DNA from 3 places in the Microbispora sp. CSR-4 genome. Region 1 is predicted to be linked to each of the others. Evidence: riboswitches for the same ligand, from Rfam matches in the RefSeq annotation. Region 1 holds a riboswitch; each other region holds the start of a gene.
What was found. Region 1 has a riboswitch for cobalamin ahead of FLV34_RS23715 (ribonucleoside-diphosphate reductase subunit alpha). Riboswitches for the same ligand answer to the same signal wherever they lie in the genome.

Region 1 (4,809 bases):
AAGAGGTTGAGCGACTGCGACTGGTCGACGTACGGCTGCCGCGCGGCGGCCAGGTCGATGAGCGCCTTCTGGGGCAGCTCCCAGGCGGTGCGGTAGAGCGTCCTGAGCTCGGCCGGGATGGCGGCGATGTCCTGGATCGAGCCGTCGTTGAGCTTGATCGCGTCGCGCATCGACCGCGTCCACAGGCCGAGGGCCTGGAGGTCCCGCACGAGATAACGGTTGACCTGGAGGAACTCCCCCGACAGCGTCTCCCGCTTGAAGACGTTGGACACCTGCGGCTCGACGCACTCGTAGCAGCCCGCGATCGAGGCGATCGTGGCCGTCGGCGCGATCGCGATCAGCAGGGAGTTGCGCAGTCCGGTCTCCGCGATCCTGGCCCGCAGCGCGGCCCACTCCTCCGGGTGGACCGGGGTGCACGGATAGTGGTCGAGGTGCAGCACGCCGTCCGCCGCCCGCGTCTCCCCGTACGCCGGGTGGCGCCCGCGCTCCGCGGCCAGGTCGGCCGAGGTGCCGTACGCCGCGAGCGCGATCTCCTCGGCGATGCGGGTGGACAGCGCGAGCGCCTCGGGCGAGTCGAACGGCAGGCGCAGCGCGAAGAACACGTCGGCGAGGCCCATGACGCCGAGGCCGACCGGCCGCCACTTGCGGTTGGCCGCCTCCGCCTCGGGCGTCGGATAGAAGCCGAGGTCGATCGTCCGGTCCAGGAACCGTACGGCGGTGCGGACGGTGGCGCGGAGCCTGCCGAAGTCGACGGCGTCGCCCTCCGGGGTCAGGTGCGCGGCGAGGTTGACCGAGCCGAGGTTGCACACGGCGGTCTCGCCGTCGCTGGTGACCTCCAGGATCTCGGTGCACAGGTTGGACAGGTGGATGACGTTGCCGGGCCGCGCGGTCTGGTTGGAGGCGCGGTTGGAGGCGTCCTTGAACGTCATCCAGCCGTTGCCGGTCTGGGCGAGCGTGCGCATCATCCGGGCATAGAGGGCGCGGGCCGGCACCTGCTTGACGTAGCGCCCGGCGGCCTCCAGCTCGCGATAACGGGTGTCGAACGCCTCACCCCACAGGTCGGTCAGCTCGGGGACCTCCTTGGGGTCGAACAGCGACCACGTGCCGTCCGCCTCGACCCGGCGCATGAACTCGTCGGGCACCCAGTTGGCCAGGTTGAGGTTGTGCGTGCGCCGCGACTCCTCGCCCGTGTTGTCGCGAAGCTCCAGGAACTCCTCGATGTCGGCGTGCCAGGTCTCCAGGTAGACGCAGGCCGCGCCCTTGCGCCTGCCGCCCTGATTGACGGCCGCCACCGACGCGTCGAGCGTGCGCAGCCACGGCACGATGCCGTTGGACAGGCCGTTGGTGCCCCGGATCAGCGAGCCGCGCGAGCGCACCCGCGTCCAGGCGATGCCGATCCCGCCCGAATACTTCGACAGCCGGGCCACCTGGCCGTACCGCTCGTAGATGCTCTCCAGCTCGTCCCTCGGGGAGTCGAGCAGGAAGCACGACGAGAGCTGCGGCCGGCGCGCGCCCGAGTTGAACAGCGTCGGCGAGCTGGGCAGATAGGCCAGCGTGGACATCAGGCCGTACAGCTCGGCCGCCTCCGCCACCGTGGCCGACAGCCCGCAGGCGACGCGCAGCAGGAAGTGCTGCGGGCGCTCCAGCACGCGCCGGGTGACCGGGTGGCGCAGCAGGTAGCGGTCGTAGACCGTGCGCAGCCCGAAGTATTCGAACCGGTCGTCGGCCGCCGGGTCGATCAGCGCGTCGAGCGCCTCGGCCTCACCGGCCACGAAGGCGGCGACGGCGTCGCCAAGCAGCCCGGCGGCGTGGGCGGCGGCGACCGACTCGGAGAACGTGCGCACCCCCTCGGCCGCCGCCTCCTCCGCGATCAGCCCGCTCAGCAGCCTGGCCGCCCGGCGCGAGTTCTCCGGGTCGGCGATGACCCCGGCCGCCGCCTCCTCGATGGCCTGCCAGACCTGCGCCGCGTCCCACCCGCCGTCCCACCCGCCGTCCGGGCCGCCGTCCGGGCCGGCCGATGCCCGCCGTACGGCACCGGTGGAGGGTCCGGAGTTCCCCGCCGAAGCCCACGGCCCGCCGCGTACCTCTGACGCGGGGTCCGCGGAAGCGGAGGCCGGGTCGGTGATCGTCATCAGATGCCCTCTCCTCGTCGTCTCGTGTCCCGGCCGGACCGGAGGGAGGCATGCCGCGGCGCACGCGCACGAGAGGGATTCGTGCCGTGACGATGCGGCGAGCCCGCCCTCGGGGCCCGGCGCGGGGCGCGCGCCCATGCGCGCGCATCGCTGGCAGGTCTTCGGACTCGCGGGCGCCCGGCCGGGCTCGCGCCCTGCCGGTCCTACTGGCCGTCGCTTCCCGGGCGCGCTCGCGCCCAGTGCTCGGAGCACAGCACCGTGCTGTGCCGACGGCGGTCGTTCCCGCTCACCGCTGCGGGGCAGTCCCGGATTTCCACCGGGTTCCCTCTTGCCTCACCAAGGTGAACCAGCAACGCGATGGATCCTACATCTAGTGGCCCTTCCCGCAAGCACCCCTACAAGTTGTGTTTTTCAGCGGAGTCCGAGATCATTGAGGAGCAGGGCCGTACGGCGTGCCTCGCCGGCGAGCCATTGCCGGAAGTCGTCGCCGTCGAGCCACATCGGCGTCCAGTCGTTGCGCTCGCACAGGCGCCGCCAGCCCGGCGTGTCGGCGACGGCACGGCACAGATCGAGCAGGGCGTCCGGCTCGGGCGTGCCGCGCGGGGCGATCAGCCCGGTCCAGTCGGCGAACACGACGCGTACGCCCGACTCCGACAGCGTCGGCGCGTCCACCCCGGACAGCCGCTCGGCGGAGGAGACGGCGAGCGGGCGCAGCCGTCCGGCGCGCACATGGGGGGCGACCTCGCGCCTGCTGCCGAACCCGAGCGCGAGCCGCCCGTCGACGACCGCGGCGACGGCCTGCGCCCTGCTGCCGAACGCGACGTAGTCGAGCAGGCGGACGTCGGCTCCCAGGCCCCGGGCGGTCATGCCGAACAGCAGGTGTTCCGGGCCACGGTCGGCGCCGCCCGCGACCCGGTGCGCCCCCGGGTTCCGCAGCAGCGCGGCGGCGAACTGGTCGAACGTGCGATAGCCCGAGTCGGGCGAGGCGACCAGCACCTCCCACTCCCCCGCCAGCCGCGCGAGCGGTACGGCCCGGGCCACGAGGAGGGGGTCGCGGGCCAGCGCGCAGGCGGCGAGCAGCGCGGAGTCGGCGACCACCAGGCCGGCCCCCGGCCGGTTCAGGTCGGCGAGAGCCGTCCCGCCGCCACCGGTCTCCCGCCTGATCCGTACGGCCCGGGCCCAGCCACGCCCTTCCACGAGCGACTTGAACCCGGCGGCGACGCCCTCCCCGCACCCGCCGGGCGGGCCCGGGACCATCAGGGAGAGCTCCCCGCGGCGCGGGGGTGCGGGGACACCGCATGCGCCCGCGAGGGCCAGGACTCCCAGTGCGAGGACCGTACGGCGTCGCATGTCGGCACCCTCCACCCCGAAGAGTCCCTTACACGCACAGACTATGAGTAACTACACCATGTCACCACATAACGGACGTTACGGCTGCGGCGATCGATGGGTGGTTCTCGCCGGGTGGAGGGCGATCCCGCGGTGGTCGCGGGTCAGGCGCCTGCCGCAGGAGCTCGGAAAGAAGCCGTCGTCCTCGCTGCGATGGTGACTGCCCAGTGCGGCACAGCAGGTGTGACAGTGGGCACGCGGGTCGGGCTTGATCACCTCGACCCGCTTGGCTCGCGCGAGCAGTTCCGCGTGCGCAACACCCGCTCGGTCAGGGATACAGGCGTCGTATACAAAGGCAGGCATGGAGGACCTTGTCGAGCACCGTTACGGCCGCGACGACATACGGCTGATGACGGCGTCCTTCCGTAGGCATCACTTCGTTCCGCACGCGCACAGCGAGTACGCCATAGCGGCGATCGAGCGCGGGGTGGAGGCCGTCCGCTATCGCGGCGCCACCGAGCACGCACCCGCGGGCAGCCTGCTCCTCCTCGACGCCGACACCATCCACGCCGGCCGTCCCGGCATCCCCGAGGGCTGGGACTACCGGGTCTTCTACATCCCGCAGCACCTGCTCGCGGAGCTCGCCGGGCACCGGCCGGCCTTCTCCACACCGGCTCCGTACGATCCTCGCCTGGCCGCCCGCCTGATCCGGCTGCACCGCCGCCGGGACCAGACCTCCCTCGCCGCGCAGGAGGAGTTCGAGGCGCTGTGCACCGAGATCCTCGTCCGCTACACGCGCCGCGGGATCGCCCCGGCGCCCATCCGCACGACGCCGGCGGGGCCGGTCGCGAAGGTGCAGCGGCATCTGGCCGAAGACCTGCGGCGCACCCCGAGCCTGGACGAGCTCGCGCAGGTGGCGGGCCTGCCCCGGTTCCGGCTGCTGCGCGCCTTCCGCCGCGAGACCGGCGTGACCCCGCACGGCTACCTGCTCCAGCTCCGCCTGCGCTGCGCCCAGCAGCTCCTGACCGCCGGGCACACCATCGCGCGGGCCGCCGCGGAGAGCGGCTTCTACGACCAGGCGCACCTGCACCGCCATTTCCGCCGTACGTTCGCGGCCACCCCGGGCCGGTTCGCGCGCAACGACGTACAAGACCGGCGCGGCTCGCGCGCCTAGCGTTGCCGGGCATGGACGAATACACCGGGCCCGAGTTCTCCCGCAGCGCGCTGCTCACCATCGACCTGCAGCGCGACTTCGTCGCCGGCATCGCCGGCACCACCGAGGTGCTGCCCGCGGTCCGGCGCCTCACGCACGCGTTCCGCGAGGCGGGGCGGCCCATCGTGCATGTCG
Region 2 (4,809 bases), on a different contig from region 1:
CGGACCACGTGCGGCACCACGATCCCGACGAACGCGATCAGCCCGCTGACCGCCACGGCCGACGCGGTGGCGAGCGAGGCGGCCAGCAGCACGACGAAGCGCACCCGCGCCGCGCGCAGGCCGAGACTCACCGCCTCCTCGTCGCCCACCGACAGCACGTCGAGCAGCCGCCCGTGCAGCAGCATGCCGATGGTGGACACCGCGGCGTACGGCGCGATCATGCGGAGCTGGTCCCAGCCGCCGCCGACGTCGCCGAGGATCCAGGAGTAGATCCGCTGCAGTTCCTCCACCTTGAGCTGCTGCACGAAGGTCTGGATGGCGGTGAGGAACGAGGTGACCGCGACACCGGCGAGCACCAGCGTCGCGGTGCCGCCGCCCCGGCCCGCCGTGTGGCCCAGCGCGTACGCGAGGAACACCCCGCCGACGGCCCCGGCGAAGGCGGCGATCGGCACCGCGGTCACGCCGGTGTCGCCGCCCAGGAAGACCACGACGAGCGTCACCGTGAGGCCGGCTCCCGCCGCCGCCCCGAGCAGGTAGGGATCGGCCAGCGGGTTGCGGAACACACCCTGGTAGCCGGCCCCGGCCGTGGCGAGCAGCCCGCCCACGACGGCCGCGAGCAGCACCCGCGGCACCCGGAGCTGGAACAGCAGCCCCTCCTCGACCGGCGACAGGCCCGAGTGCACCGACACCAGCGGCAGCCGGTCGAGCAGTGCGAGCACGATGGCGCGGGGCGAGATGCCCGCCGCGCCCGCCATCAGGCCGAGGGCGAGACTGGCCGCCAGCACGACGGACGCGACGAGCAGCGCCCGGCCGCGCGGCCGGGCCGGGGTCATGACGCCACCACCGGCCTCACCACGTCATCTGGCACCAGGCCACCGAGCACCCCACCACCGAGCACCGTGTCATCGGGCACCGCGTCATCGGGCGCCGGGTCACCGGGCGTCGTGTCCCTGGGCGTCGTGTCACCGGGCACCATGCCACCGTGCCGTGTCACCAGAGGCCGTGTCACCAGAGGCCGTGTCAGCGGGCGTCGTACCACCAGGCGCCGCGCCGCCAGAGGCGTCCGCGTCGTCACCGGCTCAGCTCGCCGCCTTCTGCACGGCGTCGCTGACGGCCTGGGCGAGGTCGGCGACCCGGGGCCCCCAGCGGGAGGCGAGGTCGTCGTCCAGCCCCACCACGCGGCCCTTCTTCACGGCGGTCAGGCCGGACCAGCCCGGCCGCTTGGCCAGCGCGGCGGCGTCCTGCCCGCAGCACTTCGTGTCACCGAGGAAGATCAGGTCGGGGTCGGCCTTGGCGATGAACTCCGCCGACAGCTTGGGATAGCCGCCCGCCGCGTCCGGCGCCTCGTCGGCGATGTTCTTCAGCCCGAACAGGCTGTAGACCTGCCCGATGAACGTGCTCGACGTCGCCGCGTAGGGCGTGGTGTCCAGCTCGTGGTAGTACGTCAGCTCCTTGTCCTTCGGCGCCGCCGCCGCGAGGGCGTCGATCTTCTGCTTGACGCCGGTCGCCACCTCGTCGGCCTTGGCCGCGTTGCCGGTGGCCGCGCCGAGGTCCCGGATCTGGTCGTAGGTGTCGTCGAGCTTGGTCGCGGCGGGTTCGAGCAGCACCGGCACGCCGACCTTGCCGAGCCCGGTGACCACGCCCTCCAGGTCGTTGGCGAGCACCACGAGGTCGGGCTTGGTGGCGACGATCGCCTCGACATTGGGCTTGAACCCCGACAGCGAGGTCTTGGGCGCCTCGGGCGGGTAGTTCGACTGGTCGTCCACCGCCGTCACCTGCGCGCCCGCGCCGATCGCGAACAGGATCTCGGTGGCCGTCGGGGACAGCGACACGATGTGCTCGGGCTTCTTGGCGATGGTCACCGCGCCGTTGCCCGCCTGAACGGTGACGGGGAATGCGGCCTGACCGGTGCCGTCCGAGACGGCGGGGGTGGGGGTAGCGGACGTGGCGGCGCCGTCGCTCTGGCCGCAGCCGGCCAGAGCGAGCACGCCCAGCACCACACCCGCGACGGCCGTGCGTACGGGCCTCACGAGGTCCTCCATAAGGGGGAATGCCGGGAATCGAGGGACCCGCTGGAAGCGACGGATCACCCTTTTCCACGAGGGTCGATAGCGTCGGCGCGCAGCGCAGGCGACCTGGCTCGTCCCCGGGGGCGGGGAACCACAGTTGCGGGACAGCGCCGGATTCTCACCGGACTTCGCTACGCGGCGCGCGTCGGACGCAACGGTACCAATCCCTCACGCGGCGTCCACCCCCGGCCCGGGACCCCACCGCCCCGGGCGGACGGCGATCCACGCGCGCGGCCGTCGGCCTGGGCGTACGCGGGGTTGGTAGGGCCGGCCCTACCCCGGTGGTAGGGGGCCTCCCATGATCGGAAGTAGGGACCGCGTCGCTGCGCCGGGCGGGGGCGCGGCGGGACGCTTGAACCGCTCGCGAAGACCGGGCCCCAGGCCCCGGGCCACCGCAGCCCCCGAACCACCGCGACCTCGAACCACCCCGACCTCGAACCACCGCAACCCCGAACCACCGCAACCCCGAACCACCGCAACCCCGAACCACCGAGGCTTCGAGCCCCCACCGCCCGCGGAACGCCCCCGCGGCGGCCCCGAAACAGCGAAGGCGGCTTCTCGTGTCCCTGACCATGCTTCCCCCCGCAGCCGAGCGGGCCCCGGCCGCACCCGCGCCGCGCGACCGCTTCATCGACGTCCTGCGCGTCTTCGGGATGGTCCTGGTGGTCGTCCAGCACTGGACGATGCCGGTCCTGTCGTACGCCCAGGGGCGGCTCACGACCGGCAACGCCCTGGCGGCGATCCCGTACGTCACCTGGATCTCGCAGGTCATGCCACTGGTGTTCTTCACCGGGGGCGCGGCCAACGCGATCAGCTTCCGGTCCGCGGCTCGCCGGGGCGGGACGGCCCGGGAGTGGACCGCGCGGCGGGTACGCCGCCTGGCCTGGCCGGTGGTGCCGCTGGCGGTCGTGTGGCTGCCGCTCCCCCACCTCCTGACGGCCCTGGGCGTGCCCGCGCAGCCGGTGGAGGTGGCCGCGCGGACGGTCGGGCAGCTCCTGTGGTTCCTGGCGGTCTACCTGCTGGCCGTGGTGACCACGCCGCGCCTGCTGCGGATGCGGGCCGGGGTGGTCCTGCCAGTGCTGGCGGGCGGCGCGGTGCTGACGGACGTGGTCCGGTTCTCCGGCCTGGAGGCCGCCGGTTATCTCAACGTCGCCTTCGTCTGGCTGGCCGTCCACCAGGTCGGGTTCCGGTACGCCGAAGGCGGCCTGGAGTGGCTGAGGGGACGGCGGGCCGCGGGGCTCGCGGTGGCCGGGTTCGCGATGGTGGCGGCCCTGGTGGCGACCGGGCCCTACCCCTCCAGCATGATCGGGATGCCGGGGATGATCTCGAACATGGCCCCGCCGAGCGCCTGCCTGCTCGCACTGTTCGCCGGTCAGCTCGGCCTGGCGATGCTGCTGCGCCCCGCCGTGAACGCGCTGGCCGCCCGGCCGGTGGCCGAGAGGGTGCTCACCGCGCTCGCGCCGCACATGATGACGATCTACCTGTGGCACATGACCGCGCTCGTCGCCGTCGCCGGTGTGGCGGTCATCGGGCTCGGGCTGACGCCCACCGCCGGCTCGGCGGCCTGGTGGAGCGCCGCCCCGCCGTGCCTGGCCGCCCTGGCGCTGGTGCTGGTCGGGCTCACCGCGCTGCTCGGCCGCTTCGAGAACCCCGCGGGCGCCGCCGCCCACCGGCACGTGCCCGTGGCCGTACCCCTCATGGGCGGCGCGCTGCTCACGCTCACCATCACCGGGTTCGCGCCCGGCCCCGCGCCGGTGATCGCCTCCGTCGCCCTGGGCGCGGGCCTCGCCCTGGTCAGCCGGCCCGCAGCTGCCGCTCCACGTCGTCGATGATCTCCTGCATGCGCAGTCCGTGGCGGGCGTCGAGCGGATGCCCGCCGCCGTCGCGCACGGTGCTCGCGAACTGCCGCACCACCTCGGGGAAGACGTCGCCGAGCTCGGAGCCGAGCAGCGAGGCGGTGCCGAGCCTGCCGTACACGTCGACACGGCTGGGCGGGGTCTCCCCCTCGACGGCCATGCTGAGCGACGCCTCGCTGACCGCGCCGCCCTCGTGCTCCAGCAGCAGGCCGACCCAGCCGAGCGGGTCGCCGTGGGCCTTGACCCCGACCACGCGGCCCAGCGCGGCGTCGAGCAGGTCGATCGTGTGCGGGCCCACGTCGAGCACCGCCCCGCGCTCCAGCCGCCAGGGGGTGGCGAAGGGGCCGCCGCGCAGGCTTCCCGAGATGTTCGCGGCGTGCCCGCCGAAGGGCTCGATCCGCCGGGCCCGCTCCAGGAAGCCGGCCGTCGCCGCCGAATAGCGGAACGTGAAGAGCATCTGGGAGGCGACGCCCGCCTCCTCGATCGCCCCGGCGAGGCGCCGGGCGCCGTCGAGGTCGGCCGCGAGCGGCTTCTCCAGCAGCAGGGCCTTTCCCGCCCGGGCCGCGAGCACGCCGAGTTCGGCCTGCACGGTGGGCGGCACGCAAAAGGCGACCGCCTCCGACGCCGCGAACAGGTCCTCCAGCCGCTCGAAGGCGGGCGCGCCGTGGGCGTCCGCCAGCGCTCGCGCCGCCTCGGGCCTGCGCGCCCACACTCCGGACAGCGTCGTGTGCGGCCCGGCCGCGAGAGCGGGCGCGTGCACCATCTCCGCCCACGGTCCCGCACCGACGACTCCCACCCGCACCGGCTCCATGTGGCGCCCCCTTTCCCGCGGGGACCCTACTGCAGGCCGCGGGCGGGTGGTCAAGGGGGCCCGTCGCGGGTGA
Region 3 (4,809 bases), on a different contig from region 1:
AGACCACGCCGACCAGCGGGCGGCCCTCCCGGCGGGCGCGGCCGGGCCGTACGCCGGACTCGGGCGCGGGCCGGGGCGGCGCGAAGCCCTCGCCGGTCAGCAGGAGCGTGTCGGACAGGAAGCGGCGCAGCTCCGCGAGGTTGTCCGGGCCGCCCTCGGCCAGATAGGCGAGCGCCTGCGCGGCGACCCCGGACGGCACGGTGGACAGGGCCATCAGCGCGGCGTCCGGGGCCTGCTCGCCGCCCAGGACCACGGTGGGCAGCCCGGCCGCGAGCACGGCGTCGAGTCCCTCGGGCCAGGAGCGCCTGCCGCCGAGCAGCCGGACGACGACGGCGTCCACGCCGTCCACCAGGGCGGGCACGTCCTCCGCGGCCGTACGCGCGGGGTTGGCGACCCGCCAGCCGGCCCCGCTCCGGGTCGCGGCGAGCAGCTCGGTGTCGGCGGTGGACAGCAGCAGCATCCTCGGCGGTGTCGTCATGGACGGTCCTCCCGCAGCGTGAGCTCGGCGATGGGCAGGCCGGTGGGCACGCCGCGCTCGATGAGCCGCCACACGGCCTCGGTGTCGAGGTGCTCCTCCACGAGGTCGCCCAGGGCGTCGAGGCGGGCCTCCCGGTGCGCGGCGAACGTTCCGGTCCCGGGCAGCCAGGCCCGGCCGGTGACGGCGGCGACCTCGGCGAGGAAGGCCCGGCGGAATCCGTCGCGCTCGAACAGGCCGTGCCAGGTCGTGCCCCACACCTGCCCGGCCCGGCAGCCGTCGAGGAACGGCTCGCCGCCGTCGAAGGTCACCCGGCCGTGGTGGATCTGGTAGCCCGCGACCACGTGACCCCGCCACTCGCCCTCCGCGAGCGTGAGCACCTTGCCCGGCGCGTACGCCGTCCGGGCAGGCAGCAGCCCGAGGCCGGGCACCCGGCCGGCCCGGCTCTCGACCTCGTCGTCGATGACCGTGCCGAGCATCTGGTAGCCGCCGCAGATCCCGAGCACCGGGCGGCCCTCGGCGGCGCGGCGGCGCAGCGCCTCGTCCAGGCCGCGCTCGCGCAGCCAGGCGAGGTCGCCGACGGTGGCGCGGGTGCCGGGCAGCACGACGAGGTCGGCGTCGGCGAGCTCGGCGGGGGTGGTGACGAGGCGGACGCTCACCCCCGGCTCGGCGGCGAGCGCGTCGGCGTCGGTGACGTTGGACATGCGCGGCAGCCGCACGAGGGCCACGCGCAGCACGTCACGTCCCACCGGCGGGGTGAGCAGGCCGGGACGGCTGTCGAGGTCGAGGGAGTCCTCCACGTCGAGCCACAGGCCCGAGCGCCACGGCAGCACGCCGAGGCACGGCCGGCCGGTCGCCTCCGTGAGCCAGTCGAGCCCCGGCCGCAGCAGCGCGAGGTCGCCGCGGAACTTGTTGACCACGAAGCCCGCGATGTGCCGCTGGTCGTGCCGGTCGAGCACGGCGAGGGTGCCGGCGAAGTGCGCGAGCACGCCACCCCTGTCGATGTCGCCGACGACGAGCGCCGGCAGGCCGGCGGCGCGGGCCAGGCCCATGTTGGCGATGTCGCGGTCGCGCAGGTTGACCTCGGCGGGGCTGCCCGCGCCCTCGCAGATCACGACGTCGTAGCGGCGGCGCAGGCCGTCGAGCGCGTCGAGGGCGACGTCGAGCAGGCGCATCTTGTGGGCGCGGGAGGACATGGCGTCCACGTCGGCGTGCGCGCGGCCGAGCACGACCACGTGGGAGTGCCGATCGCCCGCGGGTTTGATCAGCACCGGGTTCATCGCGGCCTCGGGCTCGACCCGGGCCGCCACGGCCTGCATCGCCTGGGCCCGCCCGATCTCGCCGCCGTCGGCGGTGACCATCGAGTTGAGCGCCATGTTCTGCGCCTTGAACGGCGCGACCCGTACGCCGCGCCGGGCCAGCCACCGGCACAGGCCGGCCACCAGCACGCTCTTTCCCGCGTCGGAGGTCGTGCCCGCCACGAGCAGGCCGCCGCCGGCCACGTCAGCAGGTGGAGCGCGAAACCGGCAGTGAGGCGCGTCTGCGCAGGCCTGTCCGGGCCATGGCATGTCCCCCCTGGGGGTATCCGCGCCCCCGGTAGAAGGTCCGACGGCCGGAGTATCCTGGCTCCCGGATCAGCGCTCCCCTCAGCCTTCCCGCCCGTGCTGGGCAGTGGCGTGGGTGAGGTTCGCTCCCCGGTGACAGTGGCGGGACCGCGCCGGATTCACACCGGCTTCCTCCGCGTCCGTCGCTTGCGGGGTCAACTTACACCTTCGTGCCGGATGTCCCGCAAGTACGGTCTGTCGGATATATCGGAATCGCTACGTATGTCGGGCCGGTGTGGTGTGCCCGGATCGGCTTTGCCATGATGCCCGGGTGAAACGGGGGAGGGCAGTGCTGGGGCGGCTGCCGTTGGTGATCCGACGTGCGCTGGCCGAGCCGCTGCTGCTGGCGGCCGCGTTCGGCTCCATCCTGCTCGCCACCACGGCGATCGCGGCGCTGCTGCTGCACGCGGGGTCGGCGAGCCAGGCGGGCGTGCGGAGGGCCCTGGACACGGCACCGCTCGCCGCCACCGCCACCGTCGTCACCTCCTCGGTCACGTCCGGGGACTTCGCGAAGGTCGACCAGGCCGTCCGCGCGGGCATCGCCCACGCCCATGGCGAGGTGCCCGTACGGGTCACCGCGCGCGTCGAGTCCGCCTCCTACGCGCTGAGGGGACGAGATAAAGGCGGTCAGCCCGTCCTGACCCGGTTCGCCACGTACGAGGGACTGGACGGCCAGGCCGACCTGGTGAGCGGCCGATGGCCCACGCGGAAAGGGACCGCGGGGACGGCACGGGGAACGACAGCGGGGACGGCAGGCGATACGGCCGTCGCGCTCTCGGAGCCGGCCGCGCGGGCGATGAGGGTCTCCACCGGCGACACGTTCACCGTCGTCGGACGCCTGGACGGCAAGCCGGCCCGCGTGCGCGTCTCCGGCGTCTTCCGGCTGCGCGACCCCGACGACCCGCGCTGGACGGGAGAGGACCTGCTGCGCCACGGCACGCAGACCGCCGACTTCACTTCCCGAGGCCCCATGGTCGTGCCGGCCGGCGTCTTCCTCGACCGGTTCGCGGCCGGCGCCTCGGCCCGCTGGCTCGCCGAGCCCGACCTGCGCCGGCTCCCGCCCGAGCGACTGCGGCCGTTCTCGGCGTCGGTCGCCGGGATCTCCGCCGACGTACGGTCCGGCTGCCCCCGGTGCACGGTCACCGAGACGCTGTCCGGCACACTGCTGCGGCTCGACCACGGCGCGCTGGTCGCCCGCTCGACCATGCTGGTGCCGGTGCTCCAGCTGCTCGTGCTGGCCGCGTACGCGCTGGCGCTGACCGCGCGGCTGCTCGCCGAACACCGCCGGATGGAGACGGCCCTGCTGCGATCGAGGGGCGGCGGGTCGCCGCGGCTCGCCGCCATGGCGGCGGGGGAGGCGCTGCTGATCGCGCTGCCCTGCGCGCCCGCGGCGCCGTTCCTCGCACCCGTCCTCCTGCGGCTGCTGAGCGCCTTCCCCTGGATCGAGGCCACCGGCGTGGAGCCGCCCCGCGCGCCCGACGGCAGCACGTTCGCCGTGGCGGCGGTGGTCGCGCTCGCCTGCGCCGCCATGCTGGCGGCGCCGCCCCTGCTCGCCGCCCGCCGCACGTACGTCGAGGAGCAGGCGGCGCGCGGGCGCGCCGACCGGCCCGGCCTGGTGCAGCGGGCCGGGGCCGACGTGGCACTGCTCGTCCTGGCGGCCCTCGCCATCTGGCGCCTGCGCGGCCAGGACGCGGCGGAGACGACGCGCCTCGGCGGCGAGCTCGGGCTCGACCCGCTCGTCGGGGCCGGGCCGGCGCTCGCCCTGCTCTGCGGCGGGATGGCCGCCCTGCGGCTGGTGCCCGCCGTCGCGAAGATCGCCGAGCGGGCGACGCGGCGACGCCCCGGGTTCGGCCCGGCCGTGGCCGCCCGGCAGGTGAGCCGGCGCCCGGCCCGCTATTCGGGCCCGGCGCTGCTGCTGACGATGGCGACGGCGATCGGCGTGCTGTCCCTGACCACGGCCGCGACCTGGCGCTCCGCCCAGGAGGACCGGGCCAGGCACGTCGCCGGATCCTCGCTGCGCGTCCCGGCCCTGCCCGGCGACGACGCCCGGACCTTCACCAGGCTGCCGGGGGTCGCGGCGGCCGTGCCCGCGCACCGCGCCACGGTCGTCGCCGACGGCGCGGACGCCACGCTGATCGCCGCCGACGCGGCGGATCTGGGCCGGGTGCTGCTGCTGCGCCCCGACCTGTCGCAACTGCCGCCGGCCACGCTGGCCTCCCGGATCACCGGGTCCGCCGGGCGACCGCTCCCGGTCGTGGTGACCCCCGGGCTGGCGGACACCACCAGGATCACCGCGGGCACGGCGGCGATCCCCGTCCGGGTCGTGGGCGTCGTCACGGCGATGCCCGGCACGCCCGAGGGCACCCCGGCCCTGCTCGCCGACCTCACGGCGTTCCGGGGGAAGGGCGCCGAGGGGCAGGTGACGGAGTGGTGGCTGGCCGCCGACGGTTCCACTCGGGATGCCCTGGCCGCCTCGGGACGCGGCAGGGACATCGTGGACGCGGCCGCCCTCACCGCCGGTTACCGGGACGACCCCACGGCGGCCGGTCTGCAGGGCGCGCTGCTGCTCGGCTTCGCGGCGGCGCTGGCGTTCGCCGTGCTGGGATTCCTGGTCAACACGGCGGTCTCGGCGCGCGAGCGCAGGGGGGAGTTCGCCGTGCTCGGCGCGCTCGGCGTGAGTTTCCGGCAGACGCTCGGCCTGCTCGCGGCCGAGCAGTCGTTCGTGATCGG

Region 2: another riboswitch for cobalamin. It lies ahead of FLV34_RS02795 (ABC transporter substrate-binding protein); the one in region 1 lies ahead of FLV34_RS23715 (ribonucleoside-diphosphate reductase subunit alpha).
Region 3: another riboswitch for cobalamin. It lies ahead of FLV34_RS29120 (cobyric acid synthase); the one in region 1 lies ahead of FLV34_RS23715 (ribonucleoside-diphosphate reductase subunit alpha).

Annotation. Positions count from the first base shown of each region.
Region 1 is NZ_VJVX01000034.1:26,607-31,415, reverse strand. Features, by position in the region: gene FLV34_RS23715 (ribonucleoside-diphosphate reductase subunit alpha) at 1-2,132, opposite strand, end outside; cobalamin riboswitch at 2,267-2,498, opposite strand; gene FLV34_RS23710 (tripartite tricarboxylate transporter substrate-binding protein) at 2,544-3,482, opposite strand; gene FLV34_RS23705 (AraC family transcriptional regulator) at 3,823-4,635, shown strand; gene FLV34_RS23700 (cysteine hydrolase family protein) at 4,647-4,809, shown strand, end outside.
Region 2 is NZ_VJVX01000001.1:597,098-601,906, forward strand. Features, by position in the region: gene FLV34_RS02790 (iron ABC transporter permease) at 1-833, opposite strand, end outside; gene FLV34_RS02795 (ABC transporter substrate-binding protein) at 1,080-2,030, opposite strand; cobalamin riboswitch at 2,108-2,244, opposite strand; gene FLV34_RS02800 (acyltransferase) at 2,630-3,901, shown strand; gene FLV34_RS02805 (Gfo/Idh/MocA family protein) at 3,864-4,736, opposite strand.
Region 3 is NZ_VJVX01000048.1:48,703-53,511, reverse strand. Features, by position in the region: gene cobN (cobaltochelatase subunit CobN) at 1-478, opposite strand, end outside; gene FLV34_RS29120 (cobyric acid synthase) at 475-1,977, opposite strand; cobalamin riboswitch at 2,091-2,214, opposite strand; gene FLV34_RS29115 (FtsX-like permease family protein) at 2,351-4,809, shown strand, end outside.